Regions from separate parts of the Lysinibacillus sp. genome, predicted to be linked through region 1. Evidence: riboswitches for the same ligand, from Rfam matches in the RefSeq annotation. Region 1 holds a riboswitch; each other region holds the start of a gene.
What was found. A riboswitch is a leader RNA that binds a small molecule or an ion and turns the genes downstream of it on or off. The one in region 1 is predicted to bind S-adenosylmethionine.
Positions count from the first base shown of each region.

Region 2: another riboswitch for S-adenosylmethionine. It lies ahead of RT445_RS00330 (MetQ/NlpA family ABC transporter substrate-binding protein); the one in region 1 lies ahead of RT445_RS13930 (Na+/H+ antiporter NhaC family protein).
Region 3: another riboswitch for S-adenosylmethionine. It lies ahead of RT445_RS16225 (methionine ABC transporter ATP-binding protein); the one in region 1 lies ahead of RT445_RS13930 (Na+/H+ antiporter NhaC family protein).
Region 4: another riboswitch for S-adenosylmethionine. It lies ahead of metA (homoserine O-acetyltransferase MetA); the one in region 1 lies ahead of RT445_RS13930 (Na+/H+ antiporter NhaC family protein).

Region 1 covers NZ_DAMDAY010000064.1:2,067-9,696, reverse strand. The annotation lists gene RT445_RS13950 (class I SAM-dependent methyltransferase) at 1-370, opposite strand, end outside; gene RT445_RS13945 (ketopantoate reductase family protein) at 947-1,978, opposite strand; gene RT445_RS13940 (acetoacetate decarboxylase) at 2,121-2,861, opposite strand; gene RT445_RS13935 (LysR family transcriptional regulator) at 2,992-3,876, shown strand; SAM riboswitch class I at 4,503-4,610, shown strand; gene RT445_RS13930 (Na+/H+ antiporter NhaC family protein) at 4,750-5,985, shown strand; gene RT445_RS13925 (VanZ family protein) at 6,069-7,490, opposite strand.
Region 2 covers NZ_DAMDAY010000001.1:71,746-79,375, forward strand. The annotation lists gene RT445_RS00315 (enoyl-CoA hydratase/isomerase family protein) at 1-686, opposite strand, end outside; gene RT445_RS00320 (methionine ABC transporter permease) at 697-1,368, opposite strand; gene RT445_RS00325 (methionine ABC transporter ATP-binding protein) at 1,361-2,386, opposite strand; gene RT445_RS00330 (MetQ/NlpA family ABC transporter substrate-binding protein) at 2,479-3,309, opposite strand; SAM riboswitch class I at 3,399-3,504, opposite strand; gene RT445_RS00335 (PPC domain-containing DNA-binding protein) at 3,627-4,130, shown strand; gene RT445_RS00340 (pyridoxal phosphate-dependent aminotransferase) at 4,171-5,340, opposite strand; gene RT445_RS00345 (carbon-nitrogen family hydrolase) at 5,437-6,231, shown strand; gene RT445_RS00350 (PucR family transcriptional regulator) at 6,283-7,630, opposite strand, start outside.
Region 3 covers NZ_DAMDAY010000083.1:4,753-12,382, forward strand. The annotation lists gene RT445_RS16205 (HEAT repeat domain-containing protein) at 1-982, opposite strand, end outside; gene RT445_RS16210 (response regulator) at 979-1,851, opposite strand; gene RT445_RS16215 (MetQ/NlpA family ABC transporter substrate-binding protein) at 2,154-3,005, opposite strand; gene RT445_RS16220 (methionine ABC transporter permease) at 3,076-3,744, opposite strand; gene RT445_RS16225 (methionine ABC transporter ATP-binding protein) at 3,734-4,762, opposite strand; SAM riboswitch class I at 4,846-4,949, opposite strand; gene RT445_RS16230 (thioredoxin family protein) at 5,006-5,317, opposite strand; gene RT445_RS16235 (toprim domain-containing protein) at 5,333-5,674, opposite strand; gene gcvH (glycine cleavage system protein GcvH) at 5,766-6,146, opposite strand; gene RT445_RS16245 (arsenate reductase family protein) at 6,362-6,718, opposite strand; gene RT445_RS16250 (acyl-CoA dehydrogenase family protein) at 6,917-7,630, opposite strand, start outside.
Region 4 covers NZ_DAMDAY010000036.1:20,108-27,737, reverse strand. The annotation lists gene panF (sodium/pantothenate symporter) at 1-1,342, shown strand, start outside; gene RT445_RS09980 (TSUP family transporter) at 1,385-2,155, opposite strand; gene RT445_RS09975 (TrmB family transcriptional regulator) at 2,283-3,065, shown strand; gene RT445_RS09970 (hypothetical protein) at 3,126-3,296, shown strand; gene RT445_RS09965 (nucleotide excision repair endonuclease) at 3,523-3,894, opposite strand; SAM riboswitch class I at 4,099-4,208, shown strand; gene metA (homoserine O-acetyltransferase MetA) at 4,308-5,243, shown strand; partial or broken gene RT445_RS09955 (GerAB/ArcD/ProY family transporter) at 5,284-6,433, opposite strand; gene RT445_RS09950 (hypothetical protein) at 6,463-6,696, opposite strand; gene RT445_RS09945 (Ger(x)C family spore germination protein) at 6,701-7,630, opposite strand, start outside.

The DNA of each region.
Region 1 (7,630 bases):
ACTGAGGATGACGATAAGGAAAAGTATCCAAGCCAGCGCCTAAAATGACATATTGCTCGATACCAAGCCGGATTTCATGATGCAAGACATTTTCGTTGTATGCTGCACGTGCCAAGGGAGTAGGAGCGAGTTGAATTTGCGTTATCCATTTTACTAAATTTTTTACATTGTCTTTAGTTGGTATAGCCATGTCCTTGTTAAAGAAGTCGATGCCTTGTATCAGGTAATCTTGAATACTTTGAAACTCTTCAGGTGAGATTAACTCTTTTGCTACATAATCATCAAAAATTTTCGGTGTATCCATTTGACTATGATAAGCTCTACTAAAGGCAGCTATTAATGAAGTGATACTAGATTGCTGTTTATTCATATTAACACTCCTCAAAAAAATAGGATTCCCCTGGCCAGGAGAATCCTATTATACAAAACAATATTTTAAATGTAAATTTTAGCATAAAATAATTTTTTTGTCAAGTTTTCAGTACTTTGATTATACGAGAGGGGAAGATAGATCATACTATAAAATTAAATAAAAAATTTTAAAAATAAATGTAACTTTTTTAACTAACAGCCGTCTAACTTATTAGTAGAATACAAAAAAACTAAAGTAAACGAGTAATATTCACTTTTCACAAAAGGGCCAGGATCACATTTTCGTGATTTCCTGGTCTTTTTGTGTAGGGAGACCCATTTTATTAAAAAAATATGAAACCTTTAGGCTGTTCATTCGTATTATAATGTGAATCAAAAGCTAAGCAAAAATTTAGTTAGATTCACTTTCACTTAAAAGGCTAGGACTTACAGCATGTTGTAGGGTCTAGTCTTTTTTGTATCATTGTTCAGATTTTGTTCAGAACAATATGTTAGTCTATTCAAGAAGATTTTCATAGTCTTTACCTAAACGCAAAATGACCAGCACTCTGTGAAGAGTGACTGGTCATTTTGTTTAATGATGATTAACTAGTTCAGCAAAGAATGGCATGTTTGTTTCAAAATTAGTAACGCTCTGTAAATCTTCTGCCTGTTTTACTAATTGAACGACAAGGTTATTAAAAGGTGTGGCAACACCCAGCTTTTCGCCCAGCTCCGATACTACTCCATTAATATAATTTATTTCCGTTTTACGTTTTTTCTCTAAATCCTGTAGCATACTTGCTTTAAGTAGTTTAGAGGATGCCATCAATTGTTGGAAGGCTTTGACACGTTCAGGGATATCATGAGCCTTTTTCACTTCTAATGAAGCTATATCGAAGCCATTCATTTTGGCAAATTGTACTCCAGCAGCATGCCCCACTTTTATCGTTTCATCCGCAATATGCACGGCGCTAATACTACTCGTCTCATGATCAAGAACGCCACCAAAATTCGTATTGAGCGCGGCAGAAAGACCACTAAAAGCATTGTTAATTAATAGTTTAGACCACTTTGTGCCAACTAAATTGTCTGAGATGTGTGTGCCACCTACAAGATTTAAAATTGTTTGTATTTGTCTAATTCTTTCTGTTGTTTCTCCATTTAATTCACCAATTTGAAATGCATATTGTTTGAAGTGGTTATATTCTGTTGTCAAACTAGATATGCCCGGTTGAATGAATGTAGCACCAAACTCAACTGATCCAGCAATCACACGATTTCGCCCTACAATTGCAGCGACTTTTTCTTCTGGAATCCCATTTTGTAAAGAAAGAACGACACTTGTTTCATTTAAAAATGGTAGTAAGCCTTGTAAAACCGAGTCATTATACAATTGTTTTGTTAACAGTAAAACTAAATCATAAGTTCCTGACATATTTTTAGGCGTAATGGCTTTTACTTTCACTTGAAAGTCAGTAGTTCCTGTTATTTTTGCCCCTGATTGATTCAATTCGTCTACATGTTCTTGATAAACATCAATTAATTCGACATCTTGTCCACCGGCAGCAATATATGCACCAGCGATTGTTCCTAAAGATCCTGCTCCTAAAACGGCGATTCTCATCTAAATGCCTCCTTGGTTTATTTAATTATTCAATTAAGCTTAGCTATTTGTATTTTGTCACGTTGTTTCTCTAATAGCTTCATCTGCATAGTTCCATACGGCGTCATTGCTTGATTAGATAATGTATGGATTAGTGTTCTTTCTATTTTTCAGTTAAATAATCGTAGACAACAGTAGGTGATGCCAACGATAGTTCTGTAACAATATGGGAAGCTGATACAACTTCTAACACTGGTAGATCAGCCATTGGGGCAAGTGCATGGGCAAAAAGTTCAAGTCTCGCTGGACCTGACCATGCTCCCAGTATTTTAATATCCGTAATTTCACTTCTCACTAGCTCACAAATTCTTGGTCGTCCATCATAACCAGGCATCTTTTTCAACATATAATTGGGTTTGATAATTTCTTTCAGTGCCTCTTGATGATCCAGTGGGAAATGTTTATATCCCATTGTTGCATTAGCCACTCTTAATGAACCATAATCTAAGAGACCAACTAATGTATCAGAATCTACAAATAAACTAGGCTTACCTAATTTTTTAGGATACGCAGCAATTTCTCTACCAGAGGCAATGGCGGGGAGACTATCAACATACATTGCATGTAAATAATCACCTTCTTCACCATCCATGCTAACAGGGATGACCTGACCACACTCTGTATAAGAACCTAGCCCTGTAACATCTGGCATTTTCATGATTTCAAATTTGACAAAGGGCTCCTTCACTTCCAATGGTTCTGGAACAATTTTCTTAAGTTTTTCCATATCTGTTTTATAGACGATATTTAAATATTCACGGTTATAAAAGCGATAAGGTCCAATGGGATAAGCACCTGCATCCAACGGTGTTGTGAATTGTCTCATTACTTCATCTTTTCTCATGAAAAACCACCATTCTTTCAACTTTGTCTTCTTACAATAACTACTTTAATGCGGATTTTACATTGCGTCTAATACATAATAAGATATAAATATATTTATTTAGATAAATGAATTAGGGGGCTTAAGCGAAATGGAACTTTTACAATTGAAGTATTTTCAAACAGTAGCAAATACAGAGCATATTTCGAAGGCGGCTCAACAGTTAAATATTGCACAGCCATCCTTAAGTTTGACTATAAAACGTCTGGAGGATGAACTAGGCACAAAATTATTTCATAGAAAAGGAAGAAATATTGAATTAAGTGCTGCAGGACAGATTATGCTCAAGCATGTTAATAAGGTATTTATCGAACTAGAAAATGCAAAAATGGATATTCAATCACTTGATGAAATCAATGCTCGTACAGTTAAAATAGCCATATCAAATACCCGATTTCTCGTTGGACTAATTAGTCAATATATTAATGATTTTCCTCATGCCAAAATTCAACAGGGAATTGAGACAAGGGATGATATACGTATAAATTTAAAGAAAGGGGATATTGATCTGGGCATAGCTGGCCCTCCAATCATTGATGAAGAAATTGAAACCTGTGTGCTTGTGGCAGAGGATGTAGTACTTGTGTTGCCTTCTAATCACCCATTGGCTGGTCAATCAGAGGTTTCTCTAGCTAAGTTTGCAAATGAATCCTTTATTTCCTTAGCCAACAATGCAGAATATAGCCGTTTTACAACGTCACTTTGTGAAAGAGCGGGATTTATGCCTATCAAAAACTATGAAGTAGATTCAACCCTCCTGGCAGAAATTATCCAGCTGGAACAGGGTGTAGCCTTGTTGCCCATATCGGTTTGTAGAAAGTTCAATTTACATTATGTAAAAATAGCTAATATGCATCCAACGTATACAGTAGGTCTGTCCTGGGTAAAAAATTCCATCTCGTCAGCTGCCGTTCAACAGTTACGGGACTTTATTATTACTTACTTTAAAGAAAATAATGAGCACTACAAAATTTAATACCTTTGAAACGGGTTCCTGAAATGCTCGAAAAAACATAAAAATTCCCTAAAATTTTGTTGGAAAATATTTTAACTTGTTCATTGCCTCAACTTAGCGTAGTATTATAACGAATCAAAACTAAGTAAGTTAGTAAGATTCACTTTCACAATAAAACCAGGCGTTCTTCTTAGAAGAGCACCTGGTTTTTTGTTAGTTGCACAATAAGCGACCTGGGATTATATTCTATTATTTAGCAGGCAAATACCCGCGGAGCAAGGCTGAATACCCGCGGAGCAAGGCTGAATACCCGCGGAGCAAGGTGAAATACCCGCGGAGCAAGGCTGAATACCCGCGAAGCAAGGTTGAATACCCGCGAAGCAAGGCGAAATACCCGCGGAGCAAGGCTGAATACCCGCGGAGTAAGGTGAAATACCCGCGAAGCAGGATGAATACCCGAGGAGCAAGATGGAATATCCGCTATCGGCGTTATTCAGTAATACACAAAATCAGCTACAATAAGCAGATTTCTTCTAAGATTAATCGGAAAATCTATGTACGTATAGAAGTTAAAGAAAAAACTTGTTGCAAATATTAATTTTTTATTTTAATCTTTTAATATTGTGTCAAAAAAATAATATTTTTTCTTCTTATCAAGAGAGATGGAGGGACTGGCCCGATGAAATCTCGGCAGCGGAACTTAGTCATTAAGTTACTGTGCCAAATCCAGCAAGAAATGACTTGATAGATAAGAGGTGTATTTTCAATATAAGGCCTCTTCTTGTTCATTCAAGATGAGGCCTTTTTTTATGGAAAAAGGCTGATTTTAATTTTTTTGGAGGTAAAACAGTGAAGAAAGAGAATCCATGGGCGCTGATCCCATTTGTTGTTTTTATGATATTATTTATTGGTTCTGGGGTTATTACAGGTGATTTTTATGCCTTTCCTGTCATTGTTGCTATCACCATTGCAGGTGCTGTGGCTCTAGCCATGAATCGAAAAGAATCGTTTACGAAAAAAGTTGATATTTTTTGTCAAGGTGCAGGGAATTTAAATGTCATGATGATGGTTATTATTTTTCTCTTGGCTGGGGCCTTTTCAGAGGTTGCAAAAGGTATGGGGGCAGTAGATTCCACTGTTAACTTTGCTTTATCGGTCGTTCCGCAAAACTTACTGGTTGTGGGCTTGTTCATCATTGCCTGTTTTATTTCCCTCTCAATGGGTACATCCGTGGGAACGATTGTTGCATTAGCTCCAATAGGCGTTGGAATAAGTGATCTTACAGACCTTTCTATTGCTTTAGTGATGGCGGCTGTTGTTGGTGGCTCAATGTTTGGTGATAATTTATCCTTTATTTCAGATACAACCATTACTGCCGTACGTTCACAAGGCGCACAAATGAAGGATAAGTTTAAGGTTAATTTTTGGATTGTATTGCCAGCAGCGATTGTAACGAGCATTATTTTAGCAATCATTTCAATGGGTGAAACAGCACAAGTGGCGCATGTAAGCTATAATTGGGTTAAAATTGTACCATATGTTTTAGTGATCATTTTAGCGTTATCTGGGATGAATGTTTTCCTTGTGCTGGCACTAGGGATTGTCCTTGCAGGTGCTGTTGGCTTAGTAGATGGTAGCTATCACTTGATGAGCCTTCTGCAAACGATTGGAGAAGGCATGTCCGGTATGTATGAAATCGCCTTTCTTGCCATATTAATAGCTGGAATGGTAGAGGTTATTAAGTTTAACGGAGGCATTGACTTTTTGCTGCACCTTGCGACAAGTAGAATTAAATCGAAAAAGGGTGCTGAATTCGGCATTGCTAGCCTTGTGGGTTTAACGAATTTATCTACTGCTAATAATACAATTGCGATATTAATTGCTGGGCCACTTGCTAAAAATATTGCTGAACAATATGACATTGAGCCAAGAAAATCCGCAAGTATATTAGATATTTTCTCCTGTACAGTCCAAGGGCTTCTGCCGTATGGGGCTCAATTCCTTGCTGCCGCAAGCGTGGCCAAAATATCACCAGTAAGTATGCTGCAATACTCGATCTATCCCATTCTTATTGGTATTTGCGGAATGATAGCTATTTCTATCGGATACCCTTCAAAAAAGAAAGCCTAAAGCTCAAATAAGACCAGCAAAGCAAAATTTTAGCTTAGCTGGTCTTTTTCATCTCTTAAAGTAATGGTTTAGATTTAGAAGGATTACTTTCTTGCCTGTATTAGTGTAAACCAGTTGTTTCCGTTTAATGTTCCAGAAACGTTGTATACTGGCTGATAGAAACCTTTTGTGTCATACATATACGTTAGCTCGATTAATTCAATTTCAAGCTGATCGTCTTTTTTTAGAACCAGCTCTTCTTCTGTAACGAGTGCATTATACTTTATTTGAGGAAATTCTCCATTCTTTATTTGCTCATATACTTCAGCAGGGGACAAGATATCTACTTCCCGTGTAAATTGATTTCTTTGAACATTATAGGCTAATGAATATGCACGTCCATCTTGTGTAAGATCAAGAACTACATCCCCATACCAATAGTCGACATTTAAATCGGGACGATCTGGAAGATTCCATTCAAATTCCCCGTTTTCCAGTACAGAAAACTCTGCTTCTTGAGGGAGGATAGAAAGTTCGTCCATCAATGCCTTCGCCTTATCAATCAAGTGTTCCTGACCAGTCGATGTCGCTTGCTGCGAATAATTATTCGCTGTTAACGACCAATTCCCCATTGAACTTATAAATAATGTATATTGCATACCTGCTTTGTCTTGCAATAAAATTTCTCGGTCGTCTTTATAATTCTTTGCACTCAACTCCGATAACCCTAATTTATCTTGCAACAATGTTTCAACTTCTTCATTATAAATAATTTTTTTATAAACGGGCGCAACAGTAGGGTTTGAGTCTAATTGCAATGAAGTAGATACATGAACACCTGACATATTGGATTTTGTATAAGCGTTTATTGGCAGATGTCCAAATTCTTGTTGAGCATATACCAATGACATCCCAATAAAAATCAATCCCATGATAAGAGGGATAGCCAAAGTTCCAACAAGACTTTTTATTTTTACTTTTTTGTGATGAACAATAGAAGCCCCTAGTCTGTATAATTGGTATCCGATAACCCCACCAAGTGAGTTGTTGAATAAGTCATCAAGCTCGAAAATCCCTGCTCCTGTAAGTGTTTGGTATGTTTCAATTGAAAGTGTAGCACATACGACTACAAGGAAAAGCCTCTTAAAAGCTTTAAATTTAGAGAAAAGTAAGGGTAAGAAAATCCCAAGCGGCACAAACATTAATATATTAAAAATACAATTTTGAAGATCACGTAACGAGTATTTTTTCCAGGCATCGATATAACCACTGAATGGTTGAAGATTCATCTCTAGGAAATGAGAAGAACCACGTCCAATAATCGTTAGCTCACATACAAATACGATATACCCAATGAAGAGTGCGCCAAGCATCATTTTAGTAATACTTAGTTTTTTTCGTTCGGATGGTTGTTTTTTATAATAAACGAAATAATAGAGGGCAATAAGCAAAAACTCAATGCCAATAATAATGATGACGGGCAACATTAAAATTCGAATATTAATAATAATTTCTGTTACTCCCAAGATAAAACGCTCCCAACTAATTGATTCTGTTCATGGTCCACACACATAAAACATGTGTTGACTGTCGACCTTCATTATTGTAAATGGCAATTATTAATAATTATTGAGAATATTTATGAAGATTTCTTAAGATTTTTTCA
Region 2 (7,630 bases), on a different contig from region 1:
AGTTCTTCGTTCTCTTCGTTTTCACCATCTACAATCGCCTGAATGATTTTTTTAATGCCTGCATTTGCAACGGATGATTTACTTAATAGATGCTCTGCAAAATGCAATGTGGCATTTTCAATATCCTCTGGCTCATGTAAGGCTGTGATTAAACCAATGCTTTTTCCTTCTTCCGCTGTAAATATGTTGGCTGTATATAAAATTTCCTTTGCCTTGGCGACACCCACAATATTGATTAAGCGTTTAGTGCTTTCAAGATTATAGACAATACCAATATTGGCTGCCGTAATACCAAGCTTACTATTCGGTGTGGCCAATCTAAAATCACATGCGTTTGCTAACTCTAAGCCACCGCCAATCGCTAAGCCCTGAATCATTGCAATGGTAGGGTGCGGAAATTTATAAAGGGCATCAATGGCTTTTAAAGCTATATCGTTATAGGCTTTGGCATTGTCAGCAGCATAACGAATATCTAAAAACTCACTAATATCTGCACCTGATGAAAAGGCAACTTCATTGATACCGCGAACAATTAATAGCTTAATAGAAGGATCTGTACGTAACTGCTCAAGCTGGTCTACTATGGCCTTAAACATCGCCCTCGATAAAGAATTACGTTTATCAGGGCGATTTAACACTAACGTTGCGATATAGCCGTTTTTTTCTACGTAAATTTCAGTTGTCATCGTCATTCTCCTAGTCTTTCTTTAATTTCGCAGCAAAGCGGTTGCCGATGGATTGTATGCTTTGAACAAGGATGATTAAGATAAAGACAGTGGCATACATAACATCAACCTCATAGCGTAAATGACCATAACGGTAGGCAAGGTCACCTAATCCCCCTGCCCCCACCATTCCAGCCATTGCCGTAGCGCCAATTAAGCCAATTGTGGCAATCGTTAAGCCTAAAATAATCGATGGGCGTGCTTCACGTAATAGGACATGCCAAATAATATGGCGACGTTTTATGCCCATTGCTGTATAAGCTTCTACCACACCTGAATCCACCTCTAAAAGAGCAGATTCCATTAAGCGTGCAATATAAGGAGCTGTATAAACAACTAGTGGGACTATAACACCTTTAACACCAATCGTTGTACCAACAATTAATTTGGTAAATGGTAAGATGAAGAATAATAAAATGATAAATGGAACAGAACGAATAATATTGATGATGAGATTAAAAAGCTGATAGATAATTTTATTTTCAAAGGATTGACCTGGTCGTGTTAAAACGATTAATAGCCCTAAGGGAATACCAATTAGAATGGAGAAGAGTAGCGAAATTCCGACCATTTGGAATGTTTCGATAATTGATTTTCCAATGACATCTGACCAATCTGAAAAGAAGCTTTGAATACTACTCATTGAATTCGCCTCCTAATTCTTCTACCGCAACACCATTTTCTGTAAAATAGGTTAGGGCCTTTTGGACGATATGGGTTTCTCCATGTAAATGCACCACGATATTCCCAACAATGCCGTTTTTTAATTCAATAATATTAGCTGTTAAAATATTCGGTTGCACATCGTACACCTTCGTGACTTCTGCTAGTAATGGCTTACCCGTACTATCACCAAGGAATGTTAAACGAATGACACTTCCAGAAACGTTTAACTGCTCAATGAGTGAAGGGGATAAATTACGCTGAGAAATTGTATTTAAAAACTTTCTAGTAGTAAGGTGCTTCGGTTTTGCAAAAAGCTCAATAGCAGTACCAAACTCCACGACCTTACCTGATTCGAGAACAGATACCTCATCACATATTTTCTGAATGACATTCATTTCATGTGTGATGAGTAGGATCGTAATGCCTAACTCGCGGTTAATTTTTAACAACAATTCAAGGATGGCCTCGGTCGTTTCAGGATCGAGTGCACTTGTTGCCTCGTCACTAAGTAAAATCTCTGGCTCTTGTGCTAAGGCACGTGCAATAGCAACTCGTTGCTTTTGCCCACCAGAAAGTTGATTAGGATAGCTATCCAGTTTCTCTGTTAATCCTACAATTTCGGCGTATTTTGCTACACGGTTTTTTACTTCCTTGTCGTTATAGCCTAGTAGTTTTAAAGGCACAGCAATATTGTTGTAAACTGTTGCAGTTTTTAATAGATTAAAATGTTGGAAAATCATTCCTATTTTTTGTCGTGTTTGACGTAATTCATTTAGCGAAAGGGCTGTAATGTCCACATTGTCTATCAGTACTTTTCCCGAAGTAGGACGTTCCAGTAAATTGACACATCGAATAAGTGTACTTTTACCAGCACCACTATAGCCGATAACCCCATGAATTTGTCCCTTTTTCACATGAAGATTGATTCCATCCACAGCTTTAATGATCCCTTTTTTCGTCTTAAATTCTTTCGATATATTTTGTAATTGAATCATACGATATTGCTCCTTTCTCGTCCTTCTAAAAGTGAGAATCTGCTCGTTTTCTCATGAGGAATACAGCAGATTCTTCTGCTAATAGAAGCATATTACCAGCTAGGAATCACAGAACCTTTGAATTCTTCTTCAATGAATTGACGTACTTCCTCAGATTGGTAAGCCTCAACAAACTTTTTAATGGTTGGGTCGTTTTCATTTTCAGCACGTACTACAATGTAATTCACGTATGGTGAGTCAGTAGATTCTAATAGAATAGAGTCTTCTTTAGGATTAATGCCGGCTTCTAGTGCGAAGTTTGTATTAATGGCTGCTACATCTACTTCACTAAGCTGTTTAGGAATTTGAGCCGCCTCTAGTTCAATGAACTGTAAATTCTTTTTATTTTCTTCAACGTCACGGATAGAGGCTGTTAAGTCTGCACCATCCTTTAGCTTAATATAGCCAGCTTCTTGTAAAACAAAGAGGGCACGGGCCCCATTTGTTGGGTCGTTCGGTAAGCCAAATGTGGCACCATCAGGAATATCATCAAATGATTTATATTTTTCAGAGTAAATACCCATTGGATTTAAAATAGTTTTGCCTACTGGTACTAAATCTGTATCGTGATCTTTATTAAATGTGTCCAAGAAAGGCTCATGTTGGTAGCTGTTTGCATCGAGATCGCCTTCAGCTAACGATGTATTTGGTAAAACATAATCAGAAAACGACTTTAGCTCAACTTCTAAGCCTTTTTCTTTTGCTACTTTAGCTGCTACTTCTGCAATTTGCTCGTGTGGGCCAGAAGTGACACCAACGACGATTTTATTTTCATCGATTGCCTCAGCTTGACCTTTACTATCTTCTTTAGAGCCACAACCGGCTAGAGCTGCTACTAATGTAAGACTTGCTAAACCTACTAAAAATTTATTTTTCTTTTTCATGAAAATGACCTCCAAAATGTTTTTATCGGTTTTTTGAAAATAAAAAAACTCTCTTACAAACTAAGAGAGGCTCATGAAAAAGATGTCCTCTCTTATCTATCAAACGAAATTCGTTTGCAGGATTTAGCACCTTCCTTTTAAAAAGGAGGTTGCCGAGCTTCATAGGGCCAGTCCCTCAGCTACTCTTGATAAGAGATTTATAATATTTTTTTGTAATTCCGATAGAACTAATATAATTTATGGGGTATAGTAAGTCAATAAATATTTTTAAAATTTTTTATATTATTATAATTTTTTGTTATGAAAGAGGGAGAACAATGTCTGTAAGAGTAAATTATGGAATTGGTTCATTTGGCAAGGTTATTAGTGCTCGTATTCTAATGGGAACAGACATCATGGAAGGAATTGAGGCGCTCTGTGAGGAGAATCATATAGAGTCTGCTACAATTGTAAGTTGTATTGGGAGCTTCCAAAAAAGTAGCTTTGTTTATTTAGTACCTGATGAAACATCGCACATTAAAGTCCGTTTTAGTGAAGTCATTGAAAAAGAGGGACCACTCGAATTTATTCAAGGATCTGGTGTTGTCTGTAAACGAGATGGAGGATATGAAACACATTTCCATGGTTCGATGAGTGATCAATGGGGTGTAGTATCAGGGGGACACTTTCTGAAAGGTAGAAATCCCGTTATTACAGCGGACATTGTACTGGCTGAGATTCAAGGCGTTCAGCATATTCGTAGATTGGATGAAGAAACAGGACATATACAATTTTATCCGCTAGAGCAAGGTTTAGAGCTACCAAGAAAAATCGAAAAATAGCATGCCCTGTAGAGAATGTATGCTACAGGACATAGTAGTATTAAGCGGTAAATAATTGTAATTGTTCAATTCTGTGAATGGCTTCACGTAAGCGTTCCTCGCTGACAAGTAAGCCAACACGTATATACCCTTCGCCATATTGACCGAAGCCATTGCCTGCGGCTACTGCAATATCAGCTTTTTCTAGCAATAAATCAGCAAATTGTTCACTAGTGTAGCCTACAGGTACAGGAAGCCAAGCAAAAAAGGAGCCCTTCGGAGCCGTAACTTGCCAGCCAATTCTTTGAGCTTCTTCAATTAATACATTTCGACGACGTTCATAAGTAGCCCTTAGTTCATCTGCACATTCTTGAGAGGCTGTTAGTGCCACTGCTGCTGCTTGCTGAATTGCAGGGAATTGACTACAAAACAAATGATCTTGAACGAGATTAATAGCCGCAATAATATCGGCGTTACCAACGGCGAAGCCTATACGCCAGCCAGCCATATTAAAGGTTTTCGATAGTGTATACATTTCAATACCAATGTCTTTTGCACCCTCTGCCTGTAGGAAGCTAATAGGTTTATTGCCATCAAATCCTATTGCCCCATAAGCAAAATCATGTGATACGATAATATTATGTTCCTTGGCAAAGCGAACAGTCTCTTCGAAAAATGCCAGTGTTGCTGTACCACCTGTAGGGTTATTCGGGTAATTTAAATAAAGTAGCTTGGCTTTTTCTTTCACTTCATTAGGTAATGCATGATAATCAGGTAAGAAATTATTTTCAGCAAAAAGTGGCATAACCTCAAAATTTACATCACCTAATACTACACCTGATAAGTAGTCTGGATAGCCTGGGTCCGGTAATAGCATGGTATCACCAGGGTTTAATACGGCTAGAGGTAGCTCAACAAGACCTATTTTTGTTCCGCCAAGAATTGCTACCTCCGTGTCGGGATTTATATCAACATTATATTCCCGTTTGTAAAAATTGGCAGCTGCCTGGCGTAATTCGGCGATACCACGAAACGGCGAATATTTGTGATTTTGAGGATTGTCTGCTGCTTCCTGTAAAGCTTGAATGATGTGAGGTGGCGTCGGTTGGTCGGGATTACCTTGCCCGAGATTGATGACATCACGTCCCTCCTCTAGGGCACTGTTTACTTTTTGGACGAGTGCCGCAAAAAATTGGGGAGGTAGTTGCTGTAGTTTTTTAGAGAATTCCATGCATGATCACCTTTTTCAGAATATAATAATTATTAATGAAGAATATGAAGCAAATAGTATTACTTTTTCTGTTAATTGTCTAGAGGAGGAATAGATATGAAAATAGGTTGTATTCAATTAAACGTTGGCTTTGGCAAAGTAGAAGAAAATTTTGCACGAGCAGAAAACAAGATTCGAGAAGCGGCAGAACAAGGTGCAGAAATCATTGTGCTACCTGAAATGTGGAATACAGGCTATGCACTAGAGAAATTGCCTGACTTAGCAGATGTCAATGGTGAGCGAACGAAAGCCTTTTTGGCACACTTAGCGAAGGAACTTGGTGTACATATTGTAGGTGGTTCCGTATCAATAAAAAAAGGCGATAAATTTTATAATACGATGTATACATTTGATTGCCATGGAGAGCTTGTAGGGGAATATAGTAAGGCCCATCTTTTCCGTTTAATGGACGAGCATCTTTATTTAGAAGCAGGGGATGAAATGAATCGTTTTGCTTTAGGAGATATTGAGGCTGCTGGTGTCATTTGCTATGATATTCGTTTCCCTGAATGGTTACGTGCCCACGCCTTACAAGGAGCAAAGGTATTATTTGTACCAGCACAGTGGCCGACACCAAGGATTGATCATTGGAAAACGCTACTACAGGCTCGTGCGATTGAGAACCAATGTTTTGTCATCGCAGTTAATCGTATTTCAAAAAAGGTAGAAAACTTTAATGGGCAATCTATGATTATTCAGCCTTGGGGTGAAGTACTTTGGATTGGTGCTGAAGATGAAGAAGTAGCGGTCATTGATGTAGACTTTTCTATTGTCGATGAAGTACGCGGAAGAATCCCAGTTTATGACGATCGTAGACCTGGACTATATCAGGATGTTGTTGTGAAAGGGTAGTGAAGAGGCACGCTCAAAAGGGAAGACAACCTGCTGAGCGTGCCTACTTTTTTAGACCTTATCCTCAATTAATGAATTTGCCAATAGCATAAACTCAAGTGTGATGCGGTTATGTCCTTTCATAAAATTTTTACCTAATAAACCTTCAAGCTTTTTTAATCGGTGATAGAGGGTTTGACGAACAATAAACAACTGATTGGCTGTTTGTTGTTTGGAGCCATTTGTTTGTAAATACACCTGTAATGTTTCGAGTAGCTTACTATTATATTTTTTATCGTACTCAATCACTGGCTGAAGATAGTCGTAAATTACTTCCTGTAAATTCACCTGCATTTGTAGCTTATAAATTAAATGATATAAATGCAGATCATCATAAAAAAAGGAGGAAGTTTGTACTTTACGGCAAATATATAAGGTTTCTATGGCTGTTTGATAGCTTTTCGGAATTTCCTCTACGTTACAAATGACTCTCCCAACGGCTACTTGAAAGCCTTGTGTCTGTTGCTTCTTATAAAAATCAGTTTTAGGAAGTGTAGAAAAGATGTTATTTAATATGTCACGAGTTGCTTTGCTGTCTTTTGTATGAAGTAAAATAAAAATAACATAGCTCTTTCTTTCAAATAAAAATGGGATGAAGCCATGCTGTTCAAAGAGATTTCGATAATAGAGTTTACTATAGACGATATCTTCCTGTGCTTTCGGCAATGTATGGGGAGAGGCTAAAATAAAAACAGTTCCACTAGATTGTTGATAGCTTGAGTAATGTGTATCAATAAATTTAAAGATTTCCTCCTTAGAAAGTTTTTGATCAATCCAATCTGCTAAAATGGTTGCATCCTCTATATTCTTCTTTTCCTCGATATAGAATTCCCGCATTAATAGTTGCGCTAATGCCGTTGCTGTACGATCTAATATTAATAATTCAAATTCTGAGAATAGCCCATCTTCTCGATAGAGTGTTAGGTCTGCATAATGTTCATCAAAGATGAAAATAGGCTCATGTTTAAATTGTGGTGCAGATTTGTGCAATGTTTCTAATTGCTGCCGTTTTTTGTGTCCCATATTAGGATAAAAGATAGGCTCTCGCTCTTTAATAGCAAACATGATTTGTGTCTTTAATTCGTTATACATATTTTGCAAAATATCGTCTGTGTTCTGTCCTAAGACTGCATTTTTGTTCAATGCCTGTGAGTAAGATTCTAGCGAAGAAATGAGTAAATATTGCTTATTGATAATTTGGCTATGTAAATCCTGTGTAATGCGAACAAAAGGAACTGCCTCATGAAAAACAATAATGGGAAACTGATGATAGTTAGCAAGTGCTATGATTGCTTCAGGAACTGTTTGAATATAGGAGCCATACTCAATACAGAGAGCGGCACATTTTTTTTGAATAAGG
Region 3 (7,630 bases), on a different contig from region 1:
AGGATTCAATGAATTGCTGTAATTTAGCTATACCATGTCGATCTTCTACAATCGTTTTTGCCGCTTGAGAACGTACCCACCAATTCTCATCTTGAAGAAGTTGCTCTAAATAACTATAAGTGTAAGTAAGCGGTACATGCTTGAAAATTTTGGCAACCATTAACCTTGCTTCCCACATTTCTGAAGTCACAAAAGGGATAAAGGGATCCATCTCATCAATAATACCTATTTCATAAAGGCCTTTTAATGCTCTGATGTTTATTTCCGTCGTATCATGGTCTAATAATTTTTTTAACTCCTCCAAATACTCCATCTTTCTTTTTACAGCAGCAGTATCAATAACAGCAAATTGCATATTAGCTGGCAAGCTATTAAAATCATGGAAAAATTGAATAAATACATTATCATCTAATAATACAAACAGTCTTCTATATTCACTTTCAGCGTAATTTACATTGGAATTTTTTATTTTCTCCATAAATAAATCTGGTTGGAAAAGGGAGTATATTTTTAATAACTGGAAATGTTCTTCATCTGTAATGTTATTTTTTTCGAATTCTTGGCACTTCATTAGCAATTGATCTATTTGTAAGTCTGCAATTCGATAGAGGGCATTCATTCGAATACTCCATCGTCTACTTGATAAATCTTTTTCGTAGAATGCTTTTAAATATTGATTGGAGAATTGTTTAATTTTTAGTTCCAACTGTTCATTCCTTATATTCTTTAAATAGGATGAAAAAATTCTTTCAATAGCTTCAACTTGCGCCCTTCCTCTAGGTACCAATACGATACTAAATAGTGCGTTATTGAATAAGTAATCATACCAAAGTTGAGAATAATTTTGTAAATAACGGTCACGAACTTTTTCAAAATAGCTTTCACGCTGTCGCTGAACAAGTAAATACAGTAAAAAGATAAAGAGCACAACTAGTAAGAAGGAAATTATTGCGAAAAGCGTAGAAATAGTCAGCTTGATCATAGCCAAAACCTCGCAAAAGTTCTTTTAATTTTGGCTTCGAGCAAACGTAAATTAAATGGTTTGACAATATATTCATCAACACCGCCTTCATAAGCATTAAGCGCTGCCCCTTCAGAATTGCGTTCTGACATCATATAAATAATAAATTTCTTTTCATTTGGCATATGTCGTAAGATATGCAATATTTCTAAGCCATTTTTTAGAGGTAAAATATCATTCATAAGAATTAGATGCATATGCCCTGATTTATAATGATCCGATTGTAAAAAGCTATAACCATCCTCATAAGCCTTTACATCCAGAGTAAAATGAGGGATATCTAATTGTTTTAGCGTTGACTCTAATACTTGTCTAAAAATAGCGTTCTGTTCAATAATACTAACTTTCACTAATTCCGTTGGTTGCTCACTATAATCTTTTACTTGTGCTATACTCCACGTTAATTGCTCATCCTCTGATAGCATTTGTTTATTTTTATTTAACAACTCTTCAAAGATAACGTTATTATTTCTTATTTCTGTTATAGAGGCCTTTAATGCAATATGTTGAAACTTCCGTTCTGCTTCTAGGATGGCAAATATTCGTTTTAAAAATGCTGTAGCTTCTACATCACTACTTTGTAAAAAAAAGATACCCCAATGATTTCCATCTGATAATTGAAAAAGCAAATCTGTCTTACGTATTTTCGATTGTAAAAATGAGGTAACTTGATCATTCGTGGTTTCATTTGGTTGTGTAGAATTAGCTCTTTTTAAAAAGACTGCTGTTATTGTAAGGCGTGATCTAATAACACTTTCCCGCCATATTTCAAAGTAGCGTTCTACTTCATGTTCTTGCATGATATCATGGGCGAATTTTATATCATTCATTAGAATCACTCCCTATTTGTTTTTCTATATTATTATTTTCTATCATTTATTTAATAAATTAACAACAGTATTATAGTAAAAAATATAACTAGACAATATCTGAACATACCTATACGTCATAAAAAGTACATAGTTGAGGATAATTAATCATCTGTACCCTTTCTTAGGAAAGTTGGGCTTCCCAATGACCGAGATGAAAAGCAACCGCCTCGCTTTTTTCAAGTGACATTCTCTTTTTTCAATAACACAAAAGGGTACATAAGTCATTAAACTTATGTACCCTTTTGAAGAATTTTCAATTCTTATTTTACCGGCACTACTGCACCTTTCCATTCTTCTAAGATGAAGTCTTGGATTTCTTTCGAAGTTAATACTTCTAATAATTTTTTAATTTCTGGTTTTGTTTCATCACCTTTACGTACAGCAATGATGTTTACATATGGAGATTCTTTGTCTTCAAGAGAAATAGCGTCTTCGATTGGGTTTAAGCCGTTATCAATAGCAAAGTTAGAGTTGATTAATACTGCATCACCTTCGTCATTTTCATACATTTGTACAAGCATTTCTGGTGCAGTATTCGCATCGAATTTAAAGTTTTTAGGATTTTCTTCAATATCCTTTAATTCAGCTGCTGTTTTATCAATACCCTCTTTTAGTTTAATTAAGCCTTTTGCTTCTAATAATGATAGCATACGACCATGGTCGGATACTGAATTAGAAAGTAAAATTGTTGCTCCTTCAGGAAGGTCCTCTAATGATTTATATTTTTTAGAGTAAATACCGATTGGTTCAATATGAACGCCACCTGCATTAACGAAATCATAGCCATTGTCTTTAATTTGTAACTCTAAGTAAGGAATATGTTGGAAATAGTTTGCATCAATTTCTTCTGACTCTAAATCTTGGTTTGGCAAAACATAATCTGTATATGGTTCAATCTCAAGATCAATACCTTCTTTTGCTAAAATCGGTTTTGCCTTTTCTAAAATAACAGCATGTGGTGTGTTAGAAGCACCTACTTTTAATGTTACGTTTTCTTTGCTATCTGATTGATCATCTGATGCTGAATTTGCATCTTCTTTTTTATCAGTACCACAAGCTGCTAAAGCTAGGACAAGTATTGATAAAAATAATCCTGCCAATAATTTCTTCATTTATGACACTCCCTTTTACTTTGTTTGAAATATGTTAGCGGTAAGAACCGGAATAACCTCTAATGTCTTTCTAGCGTTTATCGATTTTATCGGTAATGACATCACCAATCCATTGAATGATAAATACAACTACTAAGATCAAAATAGTTGCCATTAATGTCACATCTTGGCGATTTCGTTGGAAGCCATCAAGGAAAGCTAAGTTTCCAAGACCACCTGCACCGATAATCCCTGCCATTGCAGTATAACCAACAAGTGCTACAGCCGTTACGGTAATACCAGAAATCAGAGCTGGTAATGATTCAGGGATTAGGACTTTCCAAATAATTGTGGACGTTTTAGCCCCCATTGAACGAGCTGCTTCAATGACACCTTTATCAATTTCGCGTAATGCAATTAAAACCATACGAGCGTAAAATGGAGCTGCACCGATAATTAAGGCTGGTAAAGCCGCATTTGCTCCGCGAATTGTCCCAAGTAAAAACTTCGTAAATGGAATTAATAAAATAATTAATACGATAAATGGAATGGAACGGAATATATTAACGAGTGACCCCGTTAAAAAGTTAACAATTTTATTAGCCCATAACTGATTAGGACTTGTTAAAAATAGCAAGATACCAATAACCAATCCAAGAATAAATGTGACAAATGTTGAAATAGCTGTCATATACAATGTTTCATACGTAGCTTGCCACATATTTTCCCAGTCTACGTTCGGAAAGAGATTAGTTAGCATTTGCGATCACCTCCGTTTGAACTTCGACTGTATTTAAATAATGTAGGGCATCAGCCACATTTTCCTTAGAACCATCAATTTGCACAATAAGTGTACCGTATGCTCCATTTTTCGTTTGCGAAATATTGCCATGAACAATGCTTACTTCCACATCGAATTTTTTAACAAGATGTGAAATGACGGGCTGTTCCGTTTTTTCACCAACAAAGATCAGCTTGACAAGTTGACCAGTTGGGTAGTTTGCTTTGATCTGTTCCACTGTATCCTTTGTTTCTTTTGTGTCGGTAATCTGGGCTACAAATTTCTTAGTAATAGCTGCTTGTGGTGCTTGGAAAACTTGCAACACCTCACCACGCTCTACAATTTCACCAGCCTCCATTACGGCTACACGATGACATATTTTACGGATAACGTGCATTTCATGGGTAATCAATACGATCGTTAACCCTAAACGTTCATTGATATCAACTAGTAAGTCAAGAATAGCATCTGTCGTTTCAGGATCCAGTGCAGATGTCGCCTCATCACATAGTAAAACTTCTGGATTATTAGCTAATGCTCGTGCAATCCCAACTCGCTGCTTTTGACCACCTGAAAGCTGTGATGGGTATGCCTTATCACGTCCTTCTAAACCTACAAGTGAGATTAACTCCTTCACACGGGCTTCTCGTTGAGCTTTTGGAACACCTGCAATTTCCAGAGGGAAAGCGATGTTTTCAGCAACTGTTCTAGACCAAAGTAAATTGAAATGCTGGAAGATCATACTTACCTTTTGTCTAGCAGCTCTTAACTTTTGCCCTTTAATGGATGAAAATTCTAGATTGTTTACTGTTACCGTTCCTGTTGTCGGTTTCTCTAATCCATTTAATAAACGAATCATGGTACTTTTACCGGCACCACTATAGCCGATGATGCCAAAGATTTCACCTTTATTTATAGTAAGGTTGACGTCTTTGACTGCCGTTAATTCGCCATTTGCTGTTTTGTATTTCTTCGTAATATTTTGAAGCTGAATCATAGCGAATACTCCTTTTCTTATATAAAAAAACCCCTTCACTCATAGACAAGTAGAAGGGGTCACGTATGATACGTTAAACCGTTCTCTCATCTTTCAAAGAAAAATCTTTGGGTGATTTGGCACCTTTTCACATGGTGATGGTTGCCGGGCTTCATAGGGCACTTCCCTCCGCCGCTCTTCATAAGAGTTCGATATATTTAATGTTTTAGTAATATATTTGATACTTTACCACGCTAGTAATGTTCAGTCAATTGATTTTTTTAACAATTCGTACAAAAAAGGTACAGATTGAAAAGCATAAATTTTATCTGTCACTTTCCCGCCATCAGTAACAAGTAAACATGGGACACTTTCAATTTGATGCTCATAAGCAATCTGCTCTAGAAAGTTGATATTTGCTTTGCCAATTTGAAGCTGTGGCAGCAATTGTTCAATAACTGACAGCATTTTTGATGCCACCGCACATGTTCCACACATCGGTGTATATAAATAAAATGCAGCTTTTTCACCCGACTGTATAGCCGCTTCCCACTGCTCTTTTGACCATTCTTCCATTGATTTCACGCAACCTTACAAAATATATTCATTATGGATTGAGAAATGAGCGCGCAATAAAATCATCGCTAACACTTTTCTTGGTGTTGTCTCTACTTCCTTATATGTTGGCATTGTACGTAAATGCTCAGCCTCTGGATAATGTCTGTCCATTAATGCACGTAGCTTATCGCCAGACGTATCTGCATCAAAAAAAGTGAAAAGCTCACAGCCCTCATAAGGATCGAGTAGCTCTTCTAATTGATGCACACCAATTGTACCATTCGTACAAAGTATTGTAACATTCTCATTTAAAATAGGCTCAATTTGTAGCTTATCTGAGCGTCCTTCTACGATCAAGCATTTTCCCTCGAACATTACGCCACCTCCAATTAGACATCCCCACTTATAAGTCATTATATAACAAAAAACGCCGGTAGTTTCCGACGTTTTTCGATTATAGCTTGTCTTATTCAGCGATCATTTCTTCGTATTGCTCTGCTGTCATAAGTTTTTCAACTTCAGATGCATCAGCAGGCTCAACAACGATCATCCATGCTTTTTCATATGGTGATTCATTAACGAATTCTGGGCTATCTTCTAAATCTGCATTGACTTCAACTACAGTACCTGAGATTGGTGCATATAATTCAGAAACAGTTTTAACTGATTCTACGCTACCGAATGGATCATCTGTTTTGATTTCGTCGCCAACCTGTGGAAGCTCAACGAAAACGATATCTCCTAATTCAGATTGTGCGAAGTGAGTAATACCAATACGTACTTTTCCATCTTCTACTTTTACCCATTCATGTTCTTCAGAGTATCGTAAGTCTTTAGGTGTGCTCATGCAATAAACCCCTCCATAAATATGTAATATATTCACTTTCAGTGTGCCATACTTCTCCTATAAAAACAAGATTCAATTACACCTCTAGGTAATTGAAAGCATATTTTTTCGAGTTCGCTTCAAAAATTAGAAACATCCATCGGAGACATTATTTTCATTCAGATCATGCCTTACACTTCCAAATAGAGGTAAGCCCTTTATCACGATCAAGACGGCTATTTCCAAGTTTGCTCAAAATCAGCTTCTTTAAACCCTAACGTTACTTTTTTTCCATCAGTCACGATAGGTCGTTTAATTAACATACCATCAGAAGCAAGTAGCTCAAGCTGTTCCTCTTCCGTCATATCAGCCAACTTGTCCTTTAAACCAAGCTCACGATATTTCATACCAGATGTATTAAAAAACTTCTTTAAAGGCATTCCACTTGCCTGCCATAAAGCTGTTATTTCTTCCTTTGTAGGTGGTTGCTCTACAATGTGTACCTCTTCATAGGAAACTTCATGATCATTTAACCACTTTTGCGCTTTTTTACATGTTGTACATTTAGGGTAATGGATAAATTGAATAGTCATTAATATGCTCCTCTACTGTCTTTTTCTGTAGTATACCATCATAATTGTTTTGAATGGAGGAACTTCTCTCATTTTCATCAGTCTATCCATCTGTTTTGCTTTTTTATCCGTCACTTTTATGATTCTCTATTTTGCAATTTATTGGTATCGCAAAAACTAGCTACCCAAAAGAGGATAGCTAGTTTGCTACATTGATGATTAAACGATATATTTTTCTGCTTCGATTAATTTTACAGATGCTTCACGTTTTTTCGCAATTAAGTTGTATGGGTTATTGCGAGTTAGCTTACGAAGCGCAGATAATGTCATACGCGCTGCATCACCATCTGCTGAAGCAAGAATTGTATCTTTTGCTTCTTTTTCGATTTCTGCAAATGCTTCTTGGCAGAAGATTTGTGTATAAAGCAATTTTTGATGTGCTTTTTCAGCGCCATCACGAGCAATTGCTTTTTCTGTACGTAAAACAGCCGATTCCATCGCAAATAATTGGTTAGCGATATTCGCAATATTCACTAATACTTCTTGCTCCTGATCAAGCTTTGCACCAAAGCGTTGCGCTGCTAAACCTGCTGCTAATACAGCAATCTTCTTCGCATTTTTCACTAAATATTTTTCTTGAGCAAGTGGCTCTGTACCGATATCTTCTGGCATTAACATTAGAAGCTCTTGCTGTAAGTTTTGGGCAACCTGTAATAGTGGTAACTCACCTTTTAGCGCCTTTTTCATAAATGTGCCTGGTACAATCATGCGGTTAATTTCATTTGTACCTTCAAAAATTCGATTGATACGAGAATCACGATAAATACGCTCAACCTCGTATTCAGCCATAAAGCCATAGCCACCATGTAGCTGTACTGCTTCATCTGCAATGTAATCTAGTGTTTCTGAACCAAACACTTTTGCAATAGAGCA
Region 4 (7,630 bases), on a different contig from region 1:
GGAGTATTTCCTTGGTGGTCGTGAAATGGGTGGCTTCATTCTAGCGATGACGATGATTGCTACATATGGTAGTGCAAGTAGTTTTATCGGTGGGCCAGGTGTAGCCTATACAAAAGGCCTTGGCTGGGTATTACTCGCGATGGCACAGCTTCCGGCGGGTTATTTTGTCCTCATGATTTTAGGTAAAAAATTCGCTATCATAGCTCGTCGTTACCAGGCCATCACATTAATTGACTTTTTACGAGAGCGCTACAAAAGCCATGTCATAGTGATTTTATCCGCCATCAGTATTATTGTCTTTTTATTTTCTGCGATGATGGCACAATGGGTCGGGGGCGCACGTTTAATTGAATCTTTGACAGGCTTAAGCTACACAACGGCACTGTTTATTTTTGCTATTTCGGTGTTAGTGTATGTTATTATTGGAGGTTTCCGAGCAGTAGCTTTAACGGATACAGTCCAGGGCACGATTATGGTTATTGGTACAGTTATTTTATTAATTGGCACAATTATTGCAGGTGGTGGTATCGATAATATTATGACCTCACTAGTCGCTGAAAATCCGGATTTTGTATCACCCTTTGGCGCACAGGGAGATTTAACACCACTTTATGTCTCGACATTTTGGATTTTAATCGGTGTGGGTGTCGTAGGACTCCCACAAATAGCAGTTCGTGCGATGAGCTATAAAGATTCAAAAAGTATGCATTTAGCCATCATTATAGGTACGATTGCGATTGGGACAATCATGTTTGGTATGCATTTAATTGGTGTATTAGCCCGACCTGTCCTACCTGGTATTGATATTGGGGATAAAGTGATGCCACTTCTAACGTTGAAGGTATTACCGCCATTTTTAGCAGGGATTGTATTAGCTGCACCGATGGCCGCTACGATGTCTACTGTTAATGCACTGCTCATGCTTGTTAGCTCCACAGTTGTGAAAGACATCTATTTAAATTACATGAAGCCAAAAGCAAGTGATGCAGAAATTAAGCGTGCAAGCTTTATTGTCACAACGGTCATTGGATTAGCGGTCATTATCTTTGCCCTAAATCCACCAGACTTATTAGTATGGTTGAATTTATTTGCCTTTGGTGGGCTGGAGGCAGTCTTTATTTGGACCGTGGTCCTAGGATTGTATTGGAAGAAGGCGAACAAATATGGTGCAATTGCTTCGATGATTACAGGCATGTCCCTGTACATTGTCATTGATCGCTTCTATCCTTCCATCTTTGGTATGCATACAGTCACGCTGCCAATTGTGGCATCCTTCATTATTTTTGTTATGGTGAGTCTTGCCACTAGTCATAAATTTAAAAATGAACAATTAATGATTTAAAGTAAACACGCCACAGATTACAATTCTGTGGCGTGTTTTAATTTAATGCATCATAAAATCATAGGCGTTTTTCGCTAATAATGTCATCGTCACCACGATAAAAAGCGTACGAACAAAGCCGCTTCCTTTTTGAATCGCCATTTTTGAGCCGAGCATTGCTCCACCAATTTGAGCGATCCCCATGACTAAACCATATACATAATGAATTTGCCCTAAGTAAGCAAACATACACACACCAGCTACATTACTCGCTAAATTTAAAAATTTCGCATTGCCTGCTGCCTTTAAAAAATCAAAGCCTATCAGCAGGAAGCTAAAGATTAAAAAGGAGCCTGTTCCAGGACCAAGAAAGCCATCATAAAAACCAATAGCAAATAACAGCAGCATAAATAAAAATAAATGAGTTTTAGATAAATTTTTTACAGTAGAGACAGCACCCCAATCCTTTTTAAAGATTGTATAAATTCCCACTGCTGCCAGCATGACTAACATTAGTGGCTTTAGTAATGCTGGGTTGATGAGATGGACAGTCCATGCACCACATAATGATCCGATAAATGCTAGAGGAAAATATTTAAGGACAGAGCGAATTTCCAGCTGACCAGAACGGTAGAAGGAAATAGAGGATGTTAGTGAGCCCATTGCCCCTGCTAGTTTATTAGTGGCAACAGCAGCCGCTGGGTTAAGACCAACAAACAGTAGAGCCGGCAATGAAATTAATCCGCCTCCTCCAACTACCGAGTCGACAAAAGCTGCCAGAAATCCAAATGATATTAATAGAATGATAATATGTACATCGACATCAAAAACCATGATTACACCTCTTCTAAATTAGTTACTACTGAAATAGTAACTAATTTATTTACTGCTGTAAACCCTAACTTTTTTATTGGCAAATCTTCACAACAGTAGCCTATAATAAAGATAATGGAGGGATTACATGGAGGAATTAATCACCCAGTTGAAAGATATGGGTTTTACAGAATATGAAGCAAAAGCCTATACGGCACTCGTTCAACAAAGTCATGTTAGTGCCTATCAGGTCAGCAAAAATTCTGGCATACCGCGTGCAAGAGTGTATGATATTTTAAATATCCTTGTAGAAAAAGGGATCGTGTTGAAAGAAGAGACCGCAGAACAAACGACCTATTCAGCCATGCCCGTGTCCGTATTTTTACAGCAAATGGAGCAGCGCTGGCAATCAAATTTTTCGTCGATAAGTATGAAATTAGAAAAGCTAGAGGAAAATGTTCAGGAAGTGGAGCATAAAGTCGTGATGCTAAAGGGCAAGGAGTCCATCCTCAATTACTGTCAGTCACTTTTAAGAAAAGCAAAGAAAAAAGTGATTCTGTCGATGTGGGAAGATATGTACGATGCGCTACGACAAGACCTTCAAGAAGTGTCACAGCGTATTCCTGTGCATGGCATTACACTGTATGTAGAGGAACATTTAGCGACTATTGACCGCCATAGGGCCACACACTATACGAAAAAAACGTCTACTCCACATTGGTTTATTTTATCGGTAGATGGTCAGGAAATGATTTATGGTCACTCGCCTTCCGCGCAAGAAACGGCCTTCATCACTAATGACCCTGTCCATATCTATTTGTTAGAGGATTATATTTGGCATGATGTCCTTATCAATAGACTAGTAAAACGCGATGATCAGGAGCTTGAGGATTGGATTGCGAAAGAGCGAAAAGGTTTTTTCTTAGAATAAAGATGAGAAAAGGGGAGCATTCTGAATAAATTAGTGTTGCTAGGTTTAGGGTGTCTACTAATGTTAGCAGCGTGTAATGCTACGCCACCTACCACTACACTCAGCATTCGTGAACTACCTATCGTACCAGAACATATTCAGAAAAACATCGTTTCTCAGGACAATATTCAATTATTGTATGAAATGACGCGACGTATTATCTCGTCTATTATTCAAAGGGGAATGTACTAGCAAGTATGGAAGTAGAGGAAAATAGACTTATCATTCATCTTAATGAAGGCAGCGAGCAACGAAAAGAGGCCCAACCATATGTTTTTAAAATATCGAAAAGCCCTGAACAGAACCTTATTGAGGTCTTCATCAACAAGCAAAACACACCCATCGATCGTATGACCATCCTGTGAAAAAAGAAACCGAAATCTCACTTTGATGAGATTTCGGCTTTTTGTAATTTGTCTTAATAAAAGACTTTATCAACATTGTATTTGGAGCGGAACGTATTAATGGCATATGTTTCGTAAATTTCACGTTCCATTGGATCTTCTACTTCATAGACTTCAATTTTGAACACTTCATCACGGTGGTTTTTCATCGGTGATACATTATCCTCAAAGTGCTTTTTAATACGTTGACGGATTTTACGAGCTTTCCCAACGAATAATAGCTCATTCTTGTCATTATAGAATAAGAAAATGCCGCCTTTATCACGTGTGATTTTATGGAAATCAATAAAGCCAAAATAAGGTGTGATTGGCACATCACCTGGTTTTACTTCTTGTTCACGTTGACGGATAACTACATCTGGTTTTGGAAATTCAATTTTAATCAAACTATTCACGTTCCTCTCTCTTACTAAAGCTATATGGTAACATAAATACGGCATGTTTACCATAAATTTTAAATATCGAAAAGCCACTAACAGCAAGCTTAGTGTACTTCAAATGGACAAAGAACATGCATAGCGAATCACAAAATATTCTATGAATTATTGATATTCTAACTAGTTCATGTTACAATTCAAGGTAATTAAATAATCTTATCAAGAGAAGCTGAGGGATATGGCCCTATGACGCTTCAGCAACCTCTAACATGTGTTAGAAAGGTGCTAATTCCAACAAAGGATATTCCTTTGAGAGATAAGAGTGGACGTGAAAAAAATCCTTCTCATTCTATCTCGTATGGAATGAGGGGGATTTTTTAATTTTTAGAAAAAGAGAGCGAAAACAGAGAGGGGAACGCAAGATGCCAATTAATATTCCGAAAAATTTACCAGCTGGAGAACATTTACGTGAGGAAAAAATCTTCGTGATGGAAGAGGATCGTGCGAAAACACAGCAAATTCGTCCGTTAAATATATTAATTTTAAATTTAATGCCGGAAAAAGAAAAAACAGAACTCCAATTATTACGGTTATTAGGGAATACACCGTTACAGGTCAATATTACGTTTTTAAACACTGCCACACATGAATCAAAAAATGTTAGTAAATCTCATTTACAGCTATTTTATACGACATTCAACCAAATTCGTCATCGACGCTATGATGGCATGATTATTACAGGGGCGCCAGTAGAAAAATTGGCTTTTGAAGAGGTCAACTATTGGCAAGAAATTTCAGAAATTATGGATTGGTCCAAAGAGAATGTGACATCCGTATTACATATTTGTTGGGGAGCACAGGCTGCTTTGTATCACCACTATGGAATTGGAAAGGTAGAGCTTTCAGCTAAATGTTCTGGTGTCTATTCCCATGTCATTACCGATTTAACGGTAGATTTAGTGCGGGGCTTTAGTGATTTATTTACCGCTCCTCATTCTCGCCATACGTCTGTGTCAATTGACGATGTACGCAATCATCCAGATTTACGCTTATTATCTTATTCGGAGGATGCAGGGGTATTTATCGTACAATCAAAAGATAATAAAAACATTATGATTACAGGTCACCTGGAATATGATGCCACAACACTAGCCGATGAATACAGTCGTGATGTGGCTAAGGGCCTTGATATCGCCGTTCCCGTAAACTACTTTCCAAACGATGATCCAACTAAAGAGCCTATTAATACATGGCGTGCCCACACCCATTTATTATTCTCGAACTGGTTGAACTATTATGTATACCAAGAAACACCATATGAATGGGATTTTGTTGACGAAATTGAGTATCATATTTGATTCAAATAAAAAGTCTAATTTCTTGCTAATTTAAAAGAAATTAGACTTTTTGATTGTCATTGCTTGTTTCTGCTTTGGGCATTTCGCTCGTTTCAGCTTTCGCTTTGCGATTGCGAATAATCGCCACAATTAGTAAAAGGATCGGTAATAGAATGGTGATGAAAAAAGAAAAGATTGGCCAAATTTCATTATTATATTTGTTCGAATGGACAATGTTTGGGTGAACTATTTGAGAAAGCCCAATAACAATTAGCCCCATCGGTATAATGAGAGGCCGATGATCCTTGATTTTTAAAATCTGGGCAAGGCCGACAACGGTCGTATAGAAATACATAAAAGTTCGAATATAAATGGATGAGATCCACATAAAGGCCATTATAATCTCAATCCGCTGCAAAAAATTCCCTATCGATATTCTTTGTGCTAAGGCATAGCTTGGAAAGGTTCTAGAAGCCGTATTTTCAGGACCTAGTACAAGAATTGATAGCACAATCAATGTCACTAAAACAAATCCACCTAAGATGGTCCCAATATAAAACCCTTTCTGCGCGGATTGCTGTACATTAACCGCAGCAGGGTAAAGCATTAATAACACAATTAATGGAAAGGAAAAAATACTCATAAAACGAATAATACTATAAAACATTGATGATTTTGTTGCCTCGAGTACAGGTTGAATATTTTCAAACGTAATCTGAGGGGTAATACAGACAACAAAAAAAAATAAAAATAAAGACAAATAACGGAAAGAGGATTTCTGCAGACCGCGCAAAAGTTTCAATGCCTAAATAGGCAGCATACATAATGATAATAATAAACAGCAAGGCAATCGCCATGGTCGGTGTTTCCGGCATCACTTCTGTTTTCATGAATATCCCGATAAAATAGAGTAATTCTCCAGCGGAAAGAAAGGTTAGAATCAGGAAACAAATGGCTGTGAATTTCCCCAAAAAGGGTCCGAGTATTTTTTCGTTTGCCTCAATAAAATTAAGAGAAGGTGTTTGGTTGGCTAGCGTCATAAATAATTTAATAACCAGTAAACTGAGGATGACCCCAATGCTGGCAGCAATCCACGAATCTTGCTTAGCGGCACTTGTGATGCTAGCGGGAATAATTAAAATAGCTGTACCGATTGAATAAAGGAGGGTAATAATTGTAAACTGTCTTGAGCTAATGATTTCCTTTTCCATCGAATCCCTTCCTTTTTTAGTCATTCTCTCTATTTGCTTAATGACAAAATATAATCTCTAATCGGTGTAAATATAAATGTTATTAAATCTAATGGGCTCGGAATATGGATTTTAAGGGCAATTGCCATATTTAAAGCCGTACCAATAAGTAACAAAATGGAGAACACAACAATGCCCTTTGTATCCTGTTGTTTTTTTAGTTTTGGAATAAAAATAATGCCTACGATGACCGAGATGATCAAGATCGCAACGGCTAGAACCACTTCGTTACTCCTCCTTTGGTTTGTTTAGTAATGAGTTTTGCATTGTACCTAAGCCTTGCGTTTTCACCTTCACATGAACATGAATCGGCAATTCTGGAAAGATAGTTGGCCAATCATTTTTGATTTGTTTCCACTGTTTTGCATCTGCCCGATGGAGTGTATCACCAAATCCTAGAACATCAACTTCATATTTTTGTTGTATTTTCTCTAATGCTTCTTCGATTCGCCCTTTGATACCTTGAGCTGTTTTTTGATTCACATAATCAATAGATTTAGGTTTTGAAAGGTCGATATCACATTCTACTTCTCCCACGTTCTGCTCCACTTCAATTTGAACATCGATTGCTGGCTCTCCATGTTGAAAGGAGCCTTTTACTTTTGTTTTGGAATGTGTGATTTCTGTAGATAAAGTACCTTTCTTCGGACAAGCGATGATTTCAATGGTACTTTTAATTTTGTCACTGAGAAAACTAACACTTTTACTTTCTTCCTCTGTCAGTAATCCGATGAATTTATCCTTTTTAAAGACAGCTAGACCTGCGTATTGTAATAAAACGGGTGTTTTGACGCGCTGAACATTGGCTTGATCGACGCCTAATTTTTTATCGCCGTGAATTTCAATCGCAGAAATTAATGCTCCTTTATCCTTACTACTTAATGTGTTAACTAATTCATCTATATTAATAGCGATTGTGGAGCCCCAAGCCTTTTCAGAAACCTCAAGTGAATTTAACATTTTATTAGCAGGCACCTTTTCGATGGGTGTTAGTACATTTAACACATCCTTTGCTGCAGCCTCATAAGACATAATGACATCGAAATCTTTTCGAAATTCATGATCCCTCGAAATTAAATCAAGTGATTCACTGATTCCTTCTTTTGCGAGCTCTTCTCCTAAGACGACTACTTGCAGATGAGCAAAATAGGGTTTCCG